Regions from separate parts of the Raoultibacter timonensis genome, predicted to be linked through region 3. Evidence: predicted binding sites of a transcription regulator. Region 3 holds the regulator's gene; each other region holds the start of a gene.
What was found. Region 3 encodes HrcA, which represses chaperone genes, less so after heat shock. Its sites were predicted from a motif close to TNTTAGCANNCNNNNNNNNNGNNTGCTAANA; they were not measured.

Region 1 (4,268 bases), 260 kb from region 3:
GGTCAGGTCTTCGGCTATACGGGGCGCATCGGGCACGGGGTATCCTTCTTTCGGACTCAGTCAATGAGGCGGATTTCCATAGTAGCGCATGGCGCGCGGCTATGGCGGCGGTCGGAAAAACATGCACGCCGACCACAGATGCACAGCGAAAAAACGCCCGCGCAACCCAACGGCTGCACGGGCGTTTCGAACGGGAGAAACCGCTGCTACACCATGAGCTTCGCGACTGCTTGGGCGTATTCCACCGGATCGTCGATGGGCATACCCTCGACGAGCAGAGCCTGGTTGTAGAGGATATCGGTGTAGAGCCTCACCTTGTCTGCATCGCCTGCATCCTGAGCCGCCTTGAGCGTCTCGAAGATCGGGTGCTCGGCGTTCACTTCGAGCACGCGCTCCGATTTCACGTCATCGTTGCCCGGCGCGCCGGAAAGCACGCGCTCCATCTCAAGCGAGATCGGGCCCTCGGCGGTAAGCGCTACGGGCGATCCGGAAAGACGGGTGGACACGGCCACTTTCGCCACCTTGTCGCCGAGCGCCTCCTTCATAGCCGAGAACAGATCCTCGTTCTCCTTGGCAACCGCCTCGGCAGCCTCCTTCTCCTCCTCGGTCTCGAGGCCGAGATTGCCGCCCGCGACGTTCTTGAGCGGATAAGCGGTCAGCGAATCGGGATCGTCGGCATCGGCCACCGCGAAATCGGCCATAGCCGTCATGCAGAACTCGTCGACGTCCTCGGTACACAGCAGCACGTCGTAGCCCTTGTCGAGCACCGTCGACACGATGGGCATCTTCGCCAAGCGTTCGACCGAATCGCCCGCCGCGTAGAAGATCGATTCCTGGCCTTCGGGCATGGCGCTCGCGTACTCGTCGAGCGTGATCATCTTATCCTGCTTGGCGGAATAGAACAGCAGCAGGTCGGCGAGCTCGTCCTTCTTCATGCCGTAGCTCGAATAGATGCCGTACTTAATGCCGCGCCCGAAGTTCTCGAAGAACTTCTCGTAACCCTCGCGATCGGTATCGCGCATGTCGGCCAAATCGGATTTGATCTTCTTCTCGATACGCTTGGCGATGGCGCGCAGCTGGCTGTTGTGCTGCAGCGTCTCGCGTGAAATGTTGAGCGTGAGATCCTGGCTGTCCACGACGCCGCGGACGAAGTTGAAGTAATCGGGAACGAGTTCTTCGCATTTCTCCATGATGAGCACGTTCGAGCTGTAAAGAGCGAGGCCCTTCTTGTAATCCTTGCTGTACAGATCGAACGGCACGCGCCCCGGCACGAATAACAGGGCATCGTAGGAGAACGAGCCCTCCGCATGCACGGTGATCGTGCGAACCGGATCGGAGAAATCATGGAAGTCGGATTTGTAGAACTCGTTGTACTCCTCTTGCGTGACCTCGGACTTCGGGCGCTTCCAGATGGGAATCATCGAGTTGATGGTATCGAGTTCGCGGTAGTGCTCGAACTCGGGCTTGTAGTCGTCGTCGGCATCCTCGGGCTTGGGAAGCTCGCGGGTTTTCTCCACCTCCATCTGCACGGGATAGCGCACGTAGTTGCTATAGCGCTTGATGAGGCTTTTCAGCTTGTACTCGCTCAGATAGCTGTCGTAGTTCTCCTCGTCGGTATCCTCTTTGAGCGTGAGGATAACGTCGGTGCCGTGGCTTGCGCGTTCGGCTTCCTTGACCGTGTAGCCCTCGACGCCGTCGCTTTCCCACGAATAGGCCGCATCCGCTCCGTAAGCGCGCGAAACCACCTTCACCTTGCTCGCCACCATGAACGCCGAGTAGAACCCGACGCCGAACTGCCCGATGATATCGATATCCTCACCCTGGGTCTCGGCGTTCTCCGATTTGAACTCGAGGCTGTCGGAGTGGGCGATCGTACCGAGGTTGCGATCGAGATCGTCTTTGTCCATGCCGATGCCGTTGTCGGAAACGGTGATCGTCCGGGCGTCCTTGTCGAAGGAGACGAGGATTGCCAGGTCGTCTTTCGAAATCTCGACTTTGGAGTCGGTCAGGCTTTTAAAGTAGAGCTTGTCGACCGCGTCCGAAGCGTTCGAGATAAGCTCCCGCAGGAAAATCTCCCTGTTCGTGTAGATCGAGTTGATCATGAGGTCGAGCAGTTTCTTGCTCTCAGTCTTGAACTTGCGCATACCGATTACCTTCCTTACGGATACTATTCATAACTATGAGCGGCAGTTTTAGCAGTCTCAGTGTTCGAGTGCCAACATGTGATTGTAATATCGCAGAAAAGAATGTCAAGACCAGAGCGCCTCCTTGTGCACAAATGGTCGAATAAAGCTCACTCGCCGCTCGGGCGGCCGAATGCGGAATCAATCGGCAAGTCGAGCGCGCCCGCGCGGCCGCTCGCCGCCTCCTCGGTTCTCTAACCAGCGCATGGCGATGGCGGCAGCGAGCGCCGAACCCTGCGGAAACACGCTTTCATCGAAGACAACATGGGGGCTATGCACGGGATAGGCGCATCCCTCTTCGGCAGACCCCGCCCCGAGCACGAAGTAGCTCGTCGGCACCGCCTGCGAGATGACGCTCATGTCATCCGATCCGGGAAGGGGCTTTTCGAGCAGCTCGACTTCCGCGATGGCCTCGCCTTCGATGTAGCCGACGAGCTCTTCGGTAAGCGCCGGATCGTTGTACACGCTCGGCACCCCGCGGAGGAACAGCACCTTCGCCGTGCCGCCGAACCCCTCGGCGATCCGCTCGGCAATCGCAGCGGTGCGCTTCTTCATGCGATCGCGCGTTTTCTCCGAGACGGTGCGCAAAGTTCCGAGCATGTGCACGCTGTCGGGAATGATGTTGGCCGCCGATCCGCCGTGAATCGACCCGAAGGTGAGCACGCACTGCTCGGTAGGGTCGACCTCGCGCGCGATCAGGTTTTCGAGCGCGAGAAAAACATGAGCCGCGATGTTGATGGGGTCGATGCCGTGCTGGGGCTGGGAGCCGTGGCATCCCTTCCCGACTATTTCGATGTCGACGTCGTCAACCGACGAGAACGCAGCACCGAACCGCGTGTACACGCGTCCGCGCGCGTAGTCGACGGTCATAAGGTGGATGGCCGCCGCTGCCTCGACGGGCGGATTCTCGAGCACGCCCGCCGCAAGCATCGCCCCGCTCCCCGTGACCTCGTCGGGAGCCGTTCCCTCCTCATCGGGTTGAAACATCAGCTTCACGCAACCTTTAAGCTCCGCCTCGTGGTTCTTAAGGATGCGGGCAACGCCGAGGAGCATCGCCGTATGGGCGTCGTGCCCGCAAGCATGCATGTTCCCGTTGGCCGAAGCGAACGGCACGTCGGCTTCTTCGCGCAAAGGAAGCGCGTCCATGTCGGCCCGCAGCATGAAGCACGGCCCTTCGACGTTTCCCACATGGGCAACGATTCCGCCGGGGATTATCTCGCACGGCTCGCAGCCGATCTCGCGCAAACGGCTCGCAACGTACGCCGTCGTTTCAGGAAGGTCGAAGCCGGTTTCCGGATGCCGGTGCAGCCAGCGGCGATCGGCGACGATGTCGTCCCGCAAAGCTTCGGCTTCTTCGATGTACCCCAATTCGCCCATGGTAGCCGCTCCTGTCTTGCATCGCGCATAACTGCATTTTTCAAACCATTGTCCGACACGAAAGCCCCTGCAGGCAAGTTACAGGTCGGGTACAATACGGCTTGAGGCAGAAAGGAACCGCATGGCGCAGCGCACGACAGACCGTCCCGATCGACCGACGATATTCGTCGATGCCGACGCCTGCCCGGTAACGGCCGAAGCGATCGCAGTTGCCCGAAAGCATGCCCTGCCGGCGGTTATCGCGGGCAATTCGACGCAGAACCTGGCCCGGCACATCCGCCGTAGCGATCCGCGGGAAGACTCGGGCGGCTTCTGGGTTGACACGCTCGCGGTCGGCGTCGGAGCCGATTCGGCCGATTTCGCCATTGTCGAGCGCCTTTCTCCCGGAGACATCGTCGTCACCCAGGACATCGGCCTTGCCGCCATGGTGCTCGGGCGCAAAGCGAGCGCCATCGGCGTGCGCGGACGCGTTTACTCGCTTGCAACCATCGATATGGACATGGAAATACGCCATCAGGAGAAGAAGATACGCCGCCAAGGCGGACGGACGAGGGGACCCGCCGCATTCACCGACGAAGACCGCGAGCATTTCGCCGCGAACCTCGATCGGCTGGTGCGCGAAGCTATTCCCCGCCGAACCCCTTGATGTTGTTGAACGCCTCGCCGAACGCGCTCGGGGCGATCACGAGGCCGCCCTTCTCCTTGACG
Region 2 (4,268 bases), 920 kb from region 3:
GAATACGACGACGCCAAAAACGAACAGGGTATGATGGAGGCTCGCATCGCCGAGATCAGCCGCATCCTGAGCGAGGCTACGGTCGTTACCGTTCCGAAGCGTTCGAGCAAGGTCAACATCGGCTCGAGTGTGACGGTCGACATGGACGGCCGCGAGCGCGTGTTCACGATCGTGGGCGGCGCTGAGAGCGATGCCGCTGCGGGCAAGATTTCCAACGAATCGCCCGTCGGCTCGGCGCTTCTGGGCCACAAGAAGGGCGATGTGGTGGAAACGCAGGGCCCCACCGGCAAGAAGATCGTGATGACGATCGTCAAGATAGACCACTAAGAACGCGGCCCCGACAGAAGAGGGCCGTCATACTTCGGATTCGCAGGAGCGGAGCCGAACCTTTCGGGCCCTGGGAATCGAGGGCCCGTTTGCGTTTTCGAACGATACGAGAAGGAAGCACATGAGCGAGACGACGAGTACTGCCCAAGAAGGAATCGACCAGATCGAGGACGACCCGATCGAGGTTCGCCGCGCGAAGCGGGAGGCGCTGATCGCGGCTGGCAAGAACCCCTACGGCCACGCGTTTGCCTACAGCCACCACATCGACGAGCTCGATGCGAAGTACGCCGAGCTGCCCGACGGCGAGTCCACCGAAGACGAGGTGCAGATCGCGGGCCGCATCATGGCTAAGCGCGATCAGGGAAAGATCATGTTTCTCGAACTGCGCGACGCAACGGCCGACATCCAGCTGTTCTGCCGCATCAACACGCTCGGCGAAGAAGCGTACGCCGAACTCAAGGATCTCGACGTGGGCGATTGGATCGGCGCATGCGGAACGATGATCCGCACGAGGCGCGGGCAGCTTTCGGTTGCCGTCGAGTCGTTCGAGCTTCTGTCGAAGTCGCTTCGGCCCCTGCCCGAGAAGTTCCACGGGCTGGCCGACAAGGAGACCCGGTACCGCCAGCGCTATGTCGATTTGGTCATGAACCCCGAGGTGCGCTCGACGTTCGAAGCGCGCTTCAAAATCATTTCGGCCATCCGCTCCTACATGGAGTCGCAGGGCTTCTACGAGGTCGAGACGCCGATCCTCCACCCGATCCTCGGCGGGGCGAACGCGAAGCCCTTCATCACGCACCACAATGCGCTCGACAAGGACTTCTACCTGCGCATCGCCACCGAGCTGCATCTGAAGCGCCTGCTCGTGGGCGGCTTCGAGAAGGTGTTCGAGATCGGACGCCAGTTCCGCAACGAGGGGATGGATCCTTTCCACAACCCCGAATTCACGACTATGGAAGCCTATCAGGCGTATTCCGACCTCGAAGGCATGATGGAACTCACGCAGGGCTACATCCAGGCGGCCGCCATGGCCGCATGCGGCACGTTGCAGATCACGTTCCAGGGCAATGAAATCGATCTGTCGGGCGAGTGGCCGCGCAAGTCGATGATCCAGCTCATCGAAGAGGAGTCGGGCGAGAAGGTCGACTTCGGCATGTCGCGCGACGAGCTTGTGCGCATCGCCGAGAAGTACGGTGTGAAGGCCGAGGAGGCATGGGGCAAGGGCAAGCTCATCGCCGAGATATTCGAGGCGACGGCCGAGGACAAGCTCATCCAGCCCACATTCGTGATCGACCATCCTCTCGAGGTGTCGCCGCTCGCCAAGAAGAAGCCCGACAACGAGAACCTCACCGAACGCTTCGAGCTCTTCATCTGCGGTCACGAGTACGCAAACGCTTTCAACGAGCTGAACGACCCCGTCGATCAGGCGGAACGGTTTCAGGCGCAGGTTGCCGCCAAGGAGACCGGCGACGACGAGGCGATGGGCTACGACGACGACTACGTGCGTGCGCTGGAATACGGCATGCCGCCCGCGGGCGGAGTCGGCATCGGCATCGACCGTTTGGTCATGCTGCTGACCGACTCGGCATCGATCCGCGACGTGCTGCTGTTCCCGCACATGCGCGACGAGGCGAAGTAGCGCGGCCGTTTTCGGGACGCGCACGGCGGGTTTTTGGTGAAGTTGTGAGAGAGCGTTACGGCCAGGTGTCGTTTTAGCACTCACTTGACTTGAGTGCTAATATTATGCGGAAAGCTAAAGTTAGCGAGAATAGAGGCATGTATGAGCTTTGAGAAATTCACCGACAAGGCCCGCAAGGTCCTCGTCCTGGCTCAGGATGAGGCCCGTGCCTTGCACCAGCCCTACGTGGGCACCGAGCACTTGCTGCTCGGTTTGATACAGGAGGAGGACGGCCTTGCCGCCCAGGCGCTCGATCGTTTGGGCGTCGAGTACAACGCCGTCGTCCAAGCCATCCGCCAGGTCGTTGCGATCGACGAGGACACCGACGTATCGGGTCATCTGAGCTTCACGCCCCGCGTTAAGCGCGTACTCGAGAATTCGCTGCGCGAGGCCATGCAGATGGGCCAGAGCTACATCTCCACCGAGCACCTGCTGCTCGGCATCGTGCGCGAGGGCGACGGCACCGCGCTCGAAGTGCTCGGCCGTCTGGGCGTCACGGGCGACAACGTGCGCTCGGCGCTGAACGACCTCGTGGGCCAGAGCCCGGTCTATGCGGGCCGCGGCGCATTCGAGGCGCAGGCGACCTCGTCCGACAGCATGCTCAAGGAGTTCGGCACCGATCTCACCAAGAAGGCGACCGAGGGCAAGCTCGATCCGGTCATAGGACGCGCGGGCGAAATCGAGCGCGTCATGCAGGTGCTTTCGCGCCGCCAGAAGAACAACCCGCTCCTGATCGGCGAACCGGGCGTGGGCAAGACTGCCGTGGCAGAGGGCCTGGCGCAGCTCATCGTTTCCAACCAGGTTCCCGACATCCTGCGCAACAAGCGTTTGGTCACGCTCGACATCTCCGCGCTCGTCGCAGGCAGCAAGTACCGCGGCGAGTTCGAAGAGCGCCTGAAGAAGTGCATCAAAGAAGTCCAGGACGAGGGCGACGTCATCCTGTTCATCGACGAGATCCACACGCTCATCGGTGCGGGTTCGGCCGAGGGGTCCATCGACGCGGCTGCCATCCTCAAGCCGCCGCTGTCGCGCGGCGAAATCCAGGTTATCGGCGCAACGACGATCGACGAGTACCGCAAGCATCTCGAAAAGGATTCTGCGCTCGAACGCCGCTTCCAGCCGATCACCGTCGGCGAACCCAACGAGGAGCAGGCGCTGCGCATCATGGAGGGCCTGCGCGACCGTTACGAGGCGCATCATCAGGTGCACTTCACCGACGAGGCGCTGCAGGCGGCCGTGGCGCTGTCCGACCGCTACATCCAGGACCGCTTCCTTCCCGATAAGGCCATCGACGTGCTCGACGAGGCGGGCGCCCGCATGCGCATCCGCAACATGACGCTTCCGAAGGAGCTGCGCGAGCTCGACGACGAGCTCCGCCGCCTGCGCGCCGAGAAGGACGAGGCCATCGCCTCGCAGGATTTCGAGCGCGCGGCAAGCCTGCGCGACGAGGAGTCGCAGCTGCGCAGCAAGCGCGTCGAAGCGGAGAAGAAGTGGGAAGAGGACGCCCAGAAGTCGATCAACCAGGTGACGGTCGAGGATATCGCCGACGTCATCTCCATGACCACGGGCGTGCCGGTATCGAACCTCACCGAAGCCGAGACCGAGAAGCTCCTGCGCATGGAAAGCGTGCTGCACGAGCGCATCATCGGCCAGGAAGAGGCCGTTACCGCCCTCTCCAAGGCGATCCGCCGTAGCCGTTCGGGCCTGAAGGATCCGAAGCGCCCTGCCGGCTCGTTCATCTTCCTCGGGCCTTCGGGCGTGGGCAAGACCGAGCTTTCAAAGGCGCTCGCCGAGTTCCTGTTCAACTCCGAGGACGCGCTTTTGTCGTTCGATATGAGCGAGTACATGGAGAAGCATTCGGTTTCGAGGCTCGTGGGGTCGCCTCCGGGCTACGTCGGGTTCGACGAAGGCGGCCAGCTTACCAAAGCGGTGCGCCAGCGCCCGTATTCGGTCGTGCTGTTCGACGAGATCGAGAAGGCGCATCCGGATGTATTCAACATCCTGTTGCAGATCCTCGAAGAGGGGCGCCTGACCGACGCCCAGGGCCGTACGGTCGATTTCCGCAATACGATCATCATCATGACCTCCAACGTCGGTGCGCGCGAAATCGCGCAGTCCACGCCGCTCGGTTTCCAGAGCGATGCGAACACGGGGCTGTCCGACAAGGAGATCAAGAGTCGCGTGATGAGCGAGATGAAGAAGCTCTTCAGGCCCGAGTTCTTGAACCGCATCGATGAGATCATCGTGTTCAAATCGCTGACCGAAG
Region 3 (4,268 bases):
TCGAGGGAAACGGCCAGATCGTCCGATTCGACCCGATTCACCTTGCACCCGAGGTTGACAATCGAGTACCTCACTGAAGGCCGCCGAGTTCGTACAGCACGAGAGCGGGCGCGATGAGCCCGGCGGTTTCCGTTCTGAGGATGGAGGCGCCGAGGCTGACCGTAGACGCGAATCGGTTTTCACCGCAGATCGCTTTCACCTCGGTTTCGCAAAGGCCGCCTTCCGGTCCGACGACCACGAGCACGCGAGCGCCTTCGGGTCCAAGGGTCCGCCCCCTCATCGCCTCGCAGAGAGCGCGGCGAATCGAGGTGCTTCGCTCCTCCTCCCAGCAGACGAGCACGGCTGTCGCATTCCCCGCCATCTCGCGCACGCCAGCAAGGCCCGTCGGCTCCAAGACCTCGGGGACGCGCGTCTGACCCGACTGCATGGCAGCGCTCTTCGCGATGGTGCGCCAGCGAGCCGTACGCGATGCGGCCTTCTTCGCATCGAGCTTCACGATGGAGCGCTCGCAGGAAAACGGAACGAATCCCGCTACACCGATCTCGGTCGCGTGGCGGATGATCCCGTCCATCTTATCGCCTTTCGCGATCCCCTGAACGAGCACCACCGTCGCCCCGTTGCTTTCACTCTCGATTTTCTGCGCGATGCGCACGCAGCACGCATCGCGGTCGAACGAGACGATCTCGCATTCGAAGTAGTCCTGCGCAGCGTCGATCACGGCAATGTGCTCACCGGGTGCGAGCCTGAGCACCCGCGCATGCTTCGCGTCGTCTTCGGCGAGGCGCAAGAGGAATACCTCGTCCGCCTCGTCCGCGAGAACCTGGTTGTCGAGATAGAAATGAGGAAGCGACATGCGCGTTCGCCTTTAGTTGAACACGTCGCGAAGCTTCTGGAGCGGTGTGCGCTCCTCGGCCACGTCGTCGCCCATCTCCTCGGCGAGCTTTTCGAGCAGCTCCCGCTGCTTCTTCGTCACTTTCTTGGGGATCACCACGTTGACATGCACGTACATATCGCCGCGGTTATCGCTCTTGAAGCGCGGCATGCCGAACCCGCGTACGCGGACCACCTGCTCGTTCTGGCACCCCTCGGGAATGCGCACCTTGACGACCTCGTCGTCGAAGATGCCGTCTATTTCGATTTCCGCTCCGAGCGTCGCCTGCACGATGGATATGTTCGCTCGGGCATGGAGGTTGTCGCCCTCGCGCTCGAAGAACTCGTGGGGTTGGATGCGGCAGGTGACGATGAGGTCTCCCGCCACAGCTCCCTGCATGCCCGCCTCCCCGAATCCGGATATGCGCAGCTGTTGGCTGTCGCGTATGCCCACGGGAACCTCGACGGTGACGCGTTGCCGATCGGGAACGCGCCCCTGGCCCTCGCACTCGGGGCAGGGGTTGTCGATGGTGGTGCCGGTGCCCCCGCAGGTCTTGCAGGTTTGCGCGGTCTGCATGTCGCCCAAGAACGTATGCTGCACGGTGACGACGCGGCCCCTGCCCTGGCAATCGGGACACGTAACCTCTTTGCCGTCGGGTCCGAGACCCGTTCCGTCGCAATCGGGACAGGGCGCCAAACGGTCGTAGACGATCTCCTTCTTAGCACCGGCGGCCACCTCTTCGAGCGTCAGCCTGAGACCCACGCCCATATCGCGGCCCTCTTTGCGCGTGACGGCATGGTTTCCGGCACCGCCGAAGAACGAGCTAAAAAGATCCCCCATGCCGAAGCCTCCGCCGAACAGGTCCTCGAAATCGACGTACTGGGATCCGCCGCCTGCCGCGCCGGGAATCGTCCCGAACCTATCGTATTGGGCCCGCTTGTTCGGATCGCTCAAGACATCGTATGCCTCGTTGAGCTCCTTGAAACGGTCCTCTGCGTCGGGAGCCTTGTTCACATCGGGGTGAAGCTCCCTCGCCTGTTTGCGGAACGCTTTCTTGATCTCGTCTTCGCTGGCGTTTTTCGAGACGCCGAGCACCTCGTAGAGGTCTTTGGCCATTGCTCGGATACCTTTCTACAATCTACAATCAGCTGTCCTGCAACGCGCTCTGCGCGAGCCTGACCGCTTTGATGACCTTTGAATAATCCATGCGCGTCGGTCCGATCACCGCAACGACGCCTGCAGCCTCGCCGCGACCGTACTGGGTTGCAACGACCGAAACGCCGGAAAGAGCCTCGTCGTTGTTCTCGTGCCCGATCCGCACGATCGGCCCGATACCCGCCGTCGCATCGTCGAACACGTGAAGCAGCACCGCGTCGTCTTCGAGGATCTGCATGATGGGAAGGAGCGCTTGGGCGTGGCTGAACTCGGGTTGTCGCAAGAGCGTGCTCACGCCGATGCGATGGGCGCGCCCCGTATCGCTTTCCTGCAGGCAGTACATGACCTCTTCGAGCACGAGCCTCACCAGCGGATCGCCCAACGCCTCGGCCGCCTCGAGATCGATGCGATCCCTGACCTCCGTAAGCGATCTTCCCGCGAATACGTCGTTCAAGAGGTTCTGCACGGCTGCCAGATCGTCGGAGGAGACTTCTTCCGAGAACTCGACGGAGCGGTTGAGAACCTGGCCGTCCTCGGTTACGAGCACCACCAAAGCACGATGGACCGAAAGCGAGATGAGCGAAATCTGGCGGATGCGCAGAGCGAGCACCGAAGGCGCTAAAACGATGGAGAGGCAATCGGTCAAACGCGTCAGCGCAACCGATGTGCGCTCGATCAGATCGTCGAGCTCGCTTGCGTTCCTCTTCAGCTCCTCGACCGTATCGCTGTAGGGAAGCTCATCGGTTGCAAGCCCGCTTTCGAGCAGCTCGTCGACGAACGCACGATACCCGACGTCGGTCGGAATGCGCCCTGCCGACGTGTGGGGCTGCACGATATAACCGGCGTCTTCGAGCACCGAAAGCTCGTTGCGCACCGTTGCAGGACTCACGCCCAGCTTGTACCTCTCGACAAGCGTGCGCGATCCGACCGGGAGCGCCCGGGCAACGTATTCTTCGATAAGAGCGCTCAAAACCCGTTGCCGTCTGTCAGAGAGCACCGCTCGCCTTCCTTCCGTTCGATCCCATACGAAGCCAACCACGTATTTTAGCAGCCTCGCCCAAGGAGTGCTAATCATTCTTGTGTTTTATCGGTATCTTGACGTAAGCACCACAGAGACGGTCCCTACGGTCGGGAGCCGATCGCCGCCCGCAACGGACCGGCGGCTTACGGAGCCATATCGAAGATGCGCCCGTACAACTCGTTGCCGCACAGCCACCCCATAACCGTGGGAAGGTAGCGCCCTTCGCGGCGTTCGGCGAGCCCCGCCTCGACAAGCCCGCGGAAAACGGTCAACGACTCGGGCAGCAGAAGCGCCGCAGCCCCAACCTGCTCGTCGCTCACCCCTTGCACCATGCGCATGCCGAGCATGAGGTCCTCGGCGCACATCTGCCTCCTGTCGAGATCGTCGATGACCTGCCCATCCTGAACGCGCATGCGCCGCGCTTCGTTCTGGGTCATGGTGACGGCCGACGTGCCGAAGCCGAGATAGGGCTTCCCCGTCCAATAGGCGATGTTGTGGCGGCATTCGAATCCGGGTTTCGCGTAGCTTGCGACCTCGTAGCGCGCATAGCCTGCCGGATCGAGTACGCGCAGCGCGGTTTCCATCATGATAGCCTGCACGTCTTCAACCGGCGCTTCGAGAGCGCCCGACTCCACGAGGGTTTCGAGCAGCGTGTTCTCTTCGACCGTCAGCGGGTACACGCTCACATGGGCAACGCCCGCTTCGATGGCGCACGCCAGATCCGCCGCGAAACTCTCGTGGCTCTGCCCGGGAATTCCGCACATGAGATCGATGCTCACGTTCTCGAACCGCGTCTGAGCGCAGGCGATGGCCCGCTTCGCGGTTTCCGCATCGTGTACGCGCCCGAGCTTCCTCAGCAGATCGTCGTCGAAGCTCTGCACGCCGATCGAGAGCCTGTTCACCCCGAGCGCCCACAGGTCCTTCACCATGGGCTCGGTCAGGCTCTCGGGGTTCGCCTCCATCGTGCACTCCACCTCGGGCGTCAGATGTAGCGAGGTCGAAAGCGTGTACAGGAGCTTCGAGAGGTTGCCCATGCCGATATGGCTCGGCGTTCCGCCCCCGATGTATACGGTCTCGATGCTGCCGAGCTTTCCCTCGCGCGAAGCGCGCCTGATCTCGAGCACGAGCTCGTCAACGTAGTCGGCGATCGCGGGATCGTCGCAATCCGCAGCCCGCGTTGCGAAATCGCAGTACGCGCACCGCTGCTTGCAAAATGGGATA

Region 1: a site for HrcA is predicted at 2,191-2,221, ahead of htpG (molecular chaperone HtpG). Genes of this name have one in related genera too.
Region 2: a site for HrcA is predicted at 2,035-2,065, ahead of MWL89_RS04715 (ATP-dependent Clp protease ATP-binding subunit). Genes of this name have one in related genera too.

Annotation. Positions count from the first base shown of each region.
Region 1 is NZ_AP025564.1:2,377,854-2,382,121, forward strand. Features, by position in the region: gene MWL89_RS09815 (pentapeptide repeat-containing protein) at 1-36, opposite strand, end outside; gene htpG (molecular chaperone HtpG) at 207-2,144, opposite strand; gene MWL89_RS09825 (M20 metallopeptidase family protein) at 2,325-3,560, opposite strand; gene MWL89_RS09830 (YaiI/YqxD family protein) at 3,682-4,206, shown strand; gene MWL89_RS09835 (slipin family protein) at 4,184-4,268, opposite strand, start outside.
Region 2 is NZ_AP025564.1:1,199,268-1,203,535, forward strand. Features, by position in the region: gene greA (transcription elongation factor GreA) at 1-327, shown strand, start outside; gene lysS (lysine--tRNA ligase) at 449-1,963, shown strand; gene MWL89_RS04715 (ATP-dependent Clp protease ATP-binding subunit) at 2,105-4,268, shown strand, end outside.
Region 3 is NZ_AP025564.1:2,117,573-2,121,840, forward strand. Features, by position in the region: gene MWL89_RS08670 (MiaB/RimO family radical SAM methylthiotransferase) at 1-74, opposite strand, end outside; gene MWL89_RS08675 (RsmE family RNA methyltransferase) at 71-853, opposite strand; gene dnaJ (molecular chaperone DnaJ) at 866-1,987, opposite strand; gene hrcA (heat-inducible transcriptional repressor HrcA) at 2,016-3,023, opposite strand; gene hemW (radical SAM family heme chaperone HemW) at 3,191-4,268, opposite strand, start outside.